DNA from 2 places in the Porticoccus hydrocarbonoclasticus MCTG13d genome. Region 2 is predicted to be linked to the other one. Evidence: predicted binding sites of a transcription regulator. Region 2 holds the regulator's gene; the other holds the start of a gene.
What was found. Region 2 encodes sigma-54, which starts transcription at its own class of promoters, with help from an activator protein. Its sites were predicted from a motif close to TGGCACANNNNTTGCNNT; they were not measured.
Positions count from the first base shown of each region.

Region 1: the regulator sigma-54 is predicted to act here: its motif matches at 1,958-1,975, upstream of U740_RS00770 (TorF family putative porin).

Region 1 is NZ_JQMM01000001.1:157,837-161,246, reverse strand. Features, by position in the region: gene U740_RS00780 (YifB family Mg chelatase-like AAA ATPase) at 1-1,410, opposite strand, end outside; gene U740_RS00775 (accessory factor UbiK family protein) at 1,476-1,733, opposite strand; gene U740_RS00770 (TorF family putative porin) at 2,051-2,827, shown strand; gene U740_RS00765 (P-II family nitrogen regulator) at 2,882-3,220, shown strand; gene U740_RS00760 (ammonium transporter) at 3,240-3,410, shown strand, end outside.
Region 2 is NZ_JQMM01000001.1:884,623-888,032, reverse strand. Features, by position in the region: gene lptB (LPS export ABC transporter ATP-binding protein) at 1-587, shown strand, start outside; gene U740_RS04260 (RNA polymerase factor sigma-54) at 712-2,163, shown strand; gene hpf (ribosome hibernation-promoting factor, HPF/YfiA family) at 2,184-2,471, shown strand; gene ptsN (PTS IIA-like nitrogen regulatory protein PtsN) at 2,477-2,935, shown strand; gene rapZ (RNase adapter RapZ) at 2,948-3,410, shown strand, end outside.

The DNA of each region.
Region 1 (3,410 bases), 730 kb from region 2:
GGTTCGGGTCACTTTTAATATACGATGAAATGCTCTGGGTGATAAACCGAGCTGCTCTACCGCCCGATTGAGCAGGGTTTTTTGTGACTGGTCAAGTGCGCAAAAGGCAGCCACATCCCGACTGGAGAGGCGGGCATTGATTGTTCCCGCCCGGGTCAGCTGCCGCTGGCGGGCCGCCATGACCCTGTTGCGGATATCCGTGCTGCAGTCGCCGTCGGTTTTTCCTTCAACCAGCCGGTCGCCCGGCAGAGGCGGGACTTCTATCTGTAAGTCGATGCGATCCAGCAATGGCCCGGAGATGCGATCGGAGTAGCGGTGTATCTGGTCGGGGGTGCAGCGACAGCGTTGGCTGCCGTAGTAGCCGCAGGGGCAGGGGTTCATTGCCGCAATCAGTTGGAATGCCGCCGGAAATCGAGTCTGGGCCTGGACCCTTGAAATCATGATTTCGCCGGATTCCAGTGGCTCACGCAGTACTTCGAGGACCCGTCGGGGAAATTCAGGCAATTCATCCAGAAACAATACGCCGTGATGGGCGAGGGAGATTTCCCCCGGCCTGGGCACACTGCCGCCACCCACCAGTGCTGTTGCAGATGCCGTATGATGGGGCGAGCGAAAAGGCGGGTTGTAAAGCGTATCCCGCAAGCCGCGACCTGCGACTGAATGAATGGCGGCGACCTCGAGCATTTCCCGCTCCTGCAATGGCGGCAATATACTGGTGAGCCGGCTGGCCAGCATGGTTTTGCCCGTCCCCGGAGAACCGCTGAAAAGCAGGTTGTGCCCGCCGGCAGCAGCGATTTCCAGTGCCCGTTTGGCCTGGTGCTGACCGATGATGTCGGCCATATCTCCCCCAGTTTCACCAATACTTGCCCTGGTGCCGCAGGAAAGGGGCTCAATCGGCTGATTGCCATTCAGGTGTGCACAGACTTCGAGCAGATGGGTGGCGGCGATAACCCGGGTTTTGCTGCTCAGGGCCGCTTCCTCCGCGTTCATGGCCGGCAAGATCAGGGATCTCCCCGACTTTCCGCAGGCCAGTGAGGTTGGCAGCACCCCCTCCACGGGACGCAGGTCTCCCGACAGCGCCAGTTCACCGATGACTTCGTATCGATCGAGCCGGTCAGCGGGGATTTGTGCCGACGCGGCCAGTACCCCCAGCGCAATCGCCAAATCGAAGCGCCCCCCTTCCTTGGGCAGGTCGGCGGGAGCCAGATTAATCGTGATGCGACGGGCGGGGAAATCGAAGTGAGTATTCAGCAGGGCGCTGCGAACCCGGTCCTTGCTTTCTTTCACTGCAGTTTCAGGCATGCCCACAATTGACAGCCCGGGGAGTCCGTTGGACAGATGAACTTCCACGGTCACAGCGGGAGCATCAATGCCGTATTTTGCGCGGGTATGGACGATAGCAAGTGACATGGAGGCCCTCCTTGGCTGGCATGTCGATCTGGTGGTGCTTTTTTGTATGGGGGCAGTCGGGCCGTTTAGTCTTGCCGATCTTCCAGTTGTACTTCAAGTCTGGCGAGCTGTTGCTCGAGCTGTTCCAGCTTTTCCCGGCTGCGCTTCAGGACAGCCTGCTGCGCGTCGAACTCATCCCGGGTTACCAGATCCAGCTTGTCGAAAGCAGCCAGCGCGGCCGCCCGCAGCTTCTGTTGCATGTCACTACCCAGGGCCTCTGCGCCTGGGGTAATGACATTGTTGAGTTGGTGCAAAAACTGGTTAATGAACTCGTTAGGTCGCATTGATGGGCCGCTCCGAATAAGTGGTGATCTATTTTAAGGAGATCACTCTGTATGTACAGAGCACTTTAGGTTACGGCTGCTTCCGGGCAGCAGTAAGCAGTGGGGGCTTTCAGCGAAGTTTTTTGGTGCGATGACCGATTTGGTTAGTCCATTTGTGCACAAAAAAGGTGCATTGAAAGGTTGGTGTCCGCTTTGCAGGAGTTCAATTACCGCTTTTTGAAGGTTGGCATGCCAAATGCATTAAGTGCTGATGTACCAATTGCAAACCGTGATTGCATGTTTAATTTTTCGCTGTTGTTTATATTTTGGAGAAGCATATGAACGCATTTAAAAAGTCTCTGGTCGTTACCTCTATGGCGCTGACCTTCCCCCTGGCTTCAAATGTTGCGCAGGCCTACGAGGTCTCTGCCAACGTCACAATCGCTTCGGATTACAGGTTCCGTGGGATTTCACAAAATGATACGGAGATTGCCCTGCAAGGTGGTTTCGATATCGCGTTTGATAACGGACTGTATGTGGGTACCTGGGGTTCCCAAGTCGACTTCAATGATCCGGACAGTTCCGATGCCGGGCTCGAACTCGATTACTACTTTGGTTACGGTGGCAATCTCACTGAAGAGATTAGTTATGACATCGGTTATCTTTACTACGACTATCCCGGTTCCGATGCAACTGAATTTGATCTGACCGGCAAGCGTGATCTCGACTACCAGGAATTTTATGGCAGCCTGTCCTACTTGGGTGGCACGTTGGGTTTCGCCTATTCTGATGACTATTTCCTGGAAACCGGTGAATTCTGGTATCTCTACGCGGACTATGGATTTGAGCTGCCCCACGGGTTTACTCTGGGCTTCCATGCCGGCTACAACGACTTCGAACACAAAAGTACCGACAGTGACCCCAAGGATGCTGAAGAAGCCTTCCTGACAGACGGGGAAGACAGCTATACCGACTACTCCATTACCCTCGGCAAGTCCTGGGAAGGTCTGGATTTCGCACTGAGCTGGATTGATACCACGCTGGACGATGAAGAGTGCTTCAATACTTCCTGGTGTGACAGCACGTTGTTGTTTTCCATTAGTAAAAGCATGTAATTGACCGGTGGCACCCGGTATCCGGGTGCCACCACCCCCTTGAGGAGCAATGCAATGAAAATGATTACAGCAGTTGTCAAGCCCTTCAAACTCGATGATGTGCGCGAAGCACTTGCCGCTATTGGCGTACAGGGTGTGACAGTGACAGAGGTAAAAGGGTTTGGACGGCAAAAAGGCCACACAGAACTGTATCGTGGTGCTGAATATGTGGTGGATTTTTTGCCCAAGGTAAAACTTGAATTAGCCCTTGCGGATGAAATGGTGGACGGCGCTATCGAAGCGATTACCTCTGCTGCTCATACCGGCAAGATTGGTGATGGAAAAATCTTCATTTCGGATTTACAGGAAGTCATTCGAATTCGCACCGGTGAAACCGGTGTAGAAGCAGTTTAAGACACGGGAGACTACGACAATGAGTCCTGAAATTATTGAAGTTAAATACGCGCTCGATACATTTTACTTTCTGATCGCCGGCGCGTTCGTGATGTGGATGGCGGCAGGTTTCGCCATGTTGGAGGCCGGCCTGGTTCGTGCCAAAAACACCACTGAAATTCTTACCAAAAACGTCGCACTGTTTGCCGTT
Region 2 (3,410 bases):
ACATGATTGTCGGGCTGGTTCATCAAGATGGCGGTTCTGTTCATATCGATAATGAAGACATCACTTCTCTGTCCATGCACGGCAGGGCTCGAAAAGGGCTTGGCTATCTCCCGCAAGAGGCCTCCATTTTTCGCAAGATGACCGTGGAGAATAATATTCTGGCGATCCTGGAAACCAGAAAAGATCTCGACAAACAACAGCGAGCGAAAAAGCTGGAACAGCTGCTCCAGGAGTTCCATATCAGCCATATCCGCAACACCCTTGGCATGAGTCTCTCGGGAGGAGAGCGTCGCAGAGTGGAAATTGCTCGCGCACTGGCCATTGAGCCAGCCTTTATTCTTCTGGACGAACCCTTTGCCGGGGTCGACCCGATTTCAGTCAACGATATCAAACAGATCATCCGTCATTTACGCGATATAGGTATTGGTGTCCTGATCACAGACCACAACGTACGCGAGACACTCGATATCTGCGAACATGCTTATATCGTTGGTGAAGGACAGGTTATTGCCGAGGGACAGGCCACCGATATTGTCGCCAACCAGCAGGTACGGGATATCTATCTCGGCGAAGACTTTATGCTTTGATGGGACGTACCACCGCGCAGCGATTGTGCAAAGCGGCACACATTTTGCTTGTCTCTCCCCCCGGAGGCAGACTACACTTTCCGTGTGAACATTTTCGTAACAACTCTCTATACGCAGTCATAACATGAAAGCCAGCTTGCAACTGAAAATCGGCCAGCAGCTGACGATGACCCCTCAGCTACAGCAGGCCATCCGCCTGTTGCAATTATCCTCTCTCGACTTGCACCAGGAAATCCAGCAGAACCTCTACGATAACCCACTGCTTGAGCTTGCCGAAGAATCCGAGAACCTGGCCGCAGAAACGGCCACCGGGAAAAATGAAGATATCGACAGTGCAACCCGTGATCTCAACAGCAGTGAATGGGACAGTAAAATACCCACTGACCTGCCAGTCGACGCTAATTGGGACGATATTTACCAACCCAGTACCACCATTAGAAACACCGGTGCGGACACACGGGACTTTGACAGCGTTCACAACGTCACAGAGTCGCTTCAGGACCACCTGATCTGGCAACTTAATCTGACGCCGATGTCTCCCAAGGATTACCTGATCGGTGAAATAATCATCGATTCAATTGATAGCCGGGGCATGCTGACGGCACCGGTTGAAGAAATCTGGGCCGCGCTGGACGACGAAATTGAGCTGGATGAAGTGCTCGCTGTAGTGCACCGCATTCAGCAGTTTGACCCACCTGGTGTTGCAGCCACCAGCCTCGCCGAATGTCTTCTGATCCAGCTGAACCAGTTCTCTCCGGATACACCGCTGATTAACGAGGCCATCCAGCTCGTCACCGACCACCTGGAACTGGTTGGACAGCGCAATTTTCGACAAATGGAAAAAATCACCGGTCTGTCCCACGAGATACTCGAGGGTGCCATCCTGCTAATCCAGACGTTGTCTCCCAACCCCGGTGACGCCATTCGAAACGATGATATCGAGTACGTGGTACCCGATGTTCGGGTCACCAAAGTCGATAATCACTGGAAAGTTTCCCTCAATGAGGACATCACCCCTCGCCTGAGTATCAATCAACAGTACGCCCAGTTGATTCGCAGAGCCGATTCCAGTCAGGACAACACCTTCCTCAAGAATCACCTCCAGGAGGCCAAATGGTTTCTGCGCAGCATGGAAAGCCGCAATGACACCCTGATGCGCGTCACCAGCTGCATCATTGAATTACAACAGGGCTTTCTGGAACAGGGACCCGTGGCGATGAAGCCCATGGTGCTGGCAGATATTGCCGAACGACTGGAACTGCACGAATCCACTATTTCGAGGGTGACCACCCAAAAGTACATCGACACACCGCAGGGTGTTTTTGAACTCAAGTATTTCTTCTCCAGCCACGTCTCGACCGACGCTGGCGGGGAGTGTTCATCAACTGCCATTCGCGCTATGCTGAAAAAAATGGTAAGCGCTGAAAATCCGGGCAAGCCCCTCAGTGACAACAAACTGACAGCACTGCTTCAGGAGATGGGTATTCAGGTTGCCCGACGCACTGTTGCCAAATACCGCGAGGGGATGGGTATCCCCTCTTCCAGCGAAAGAAAACGCTACAACCCCAACACCTAACACCCATTAAGGAGAACCGCATGCAATTGAACATCAGCGGACATCATCTCGATATCACTGATCCGATCAAAGACTATGTCACTACCAAATTATCCAAACTGGAGCGTCACCACGACGGCATCACCAGCACGAATGTGATTCTCTCAGTTGACAAATTGATCCAGAAAGCTGAAGCAACAGTCCATGTCAGCGGCGGTGAATTCTTTGCCGATTCCGAGCATGAAGATCTTTATGCCGCTATCGACATGCTGACCGACAAGCTGGACCGACAGTTGATCAAGCACAAGGAAAAGAACCGCGGTAGATAACACTCATGAAACTGATTGATGTACTCACCCCTGAAAACACCGTTGCCAGCGCCGAGGGCGGTAGCAAAAAAAGGGTACTGGAAAACCTTTCCGTCTTCCTGACAGAACGCATGGAAGGGGTTAACGCAGACGACCTTTACCAGAGCCTGCTGGCAAGAGAGCGATTGGGCAGCACCGGGATAGGAGAAGGTGTTGCCATCCCCCACTGTCGTTTGGCAGGCTGTGAAAAAATTACCGGGGCACTTGTCAAACTGGCTGATGCCGTCGATTTCGATGCCATTGATGGAGAGCCGGTAGATCTGATCTTTGCACTAATCGTACCCGAGGAGCAAAACGACGAACACCTGCAGGTCCTCTCTTCCATTGCCGAATTACTTCAGGACGAAACGGTTCGCAATGCATTGCGGCAGGCCAGCAGTGATCAAGATCTCTTCCGGATAGCAACCGGCAATGATGGTGACTGAGGTGAAAGACTAATGCGACTGGTGGTGGTAAGTGGGCGTTCCGGATCTGGCAAGAGTACCGCACTGAACGTTCTCGAAGATGTCGGTTTTACCTGTATTGACAATCTTCCCGCCAGTTTGCTTCCCGGTCTTTTTCAGAAAGCCATCAACGCCAAGAGCCAACACTGGCTGGAAAAAATTGCGGTGGGAATCGATGTCCGCAACCTGGGCGAAGACCTTGACCAACTACCAAAAATTCTTGCGGAGCTGAAATATTCGGGCATCAATTATGAAGTGCTTTTTCTCGATGCCAGAAATTCCGTCATTATCCAGCGTTTCAGTGAAACACGTCGCAAGCACCCCCTCACCAATGACCGGGTGGATATCCACGAAGCCATAGAACTCGAAACCACCCTGCTGGACCCGATTGCCTCAATTGCAGATCGCAGAATTGATACCAGCACCATGACTCTGCACCAGCTGCGCGATGTCATCA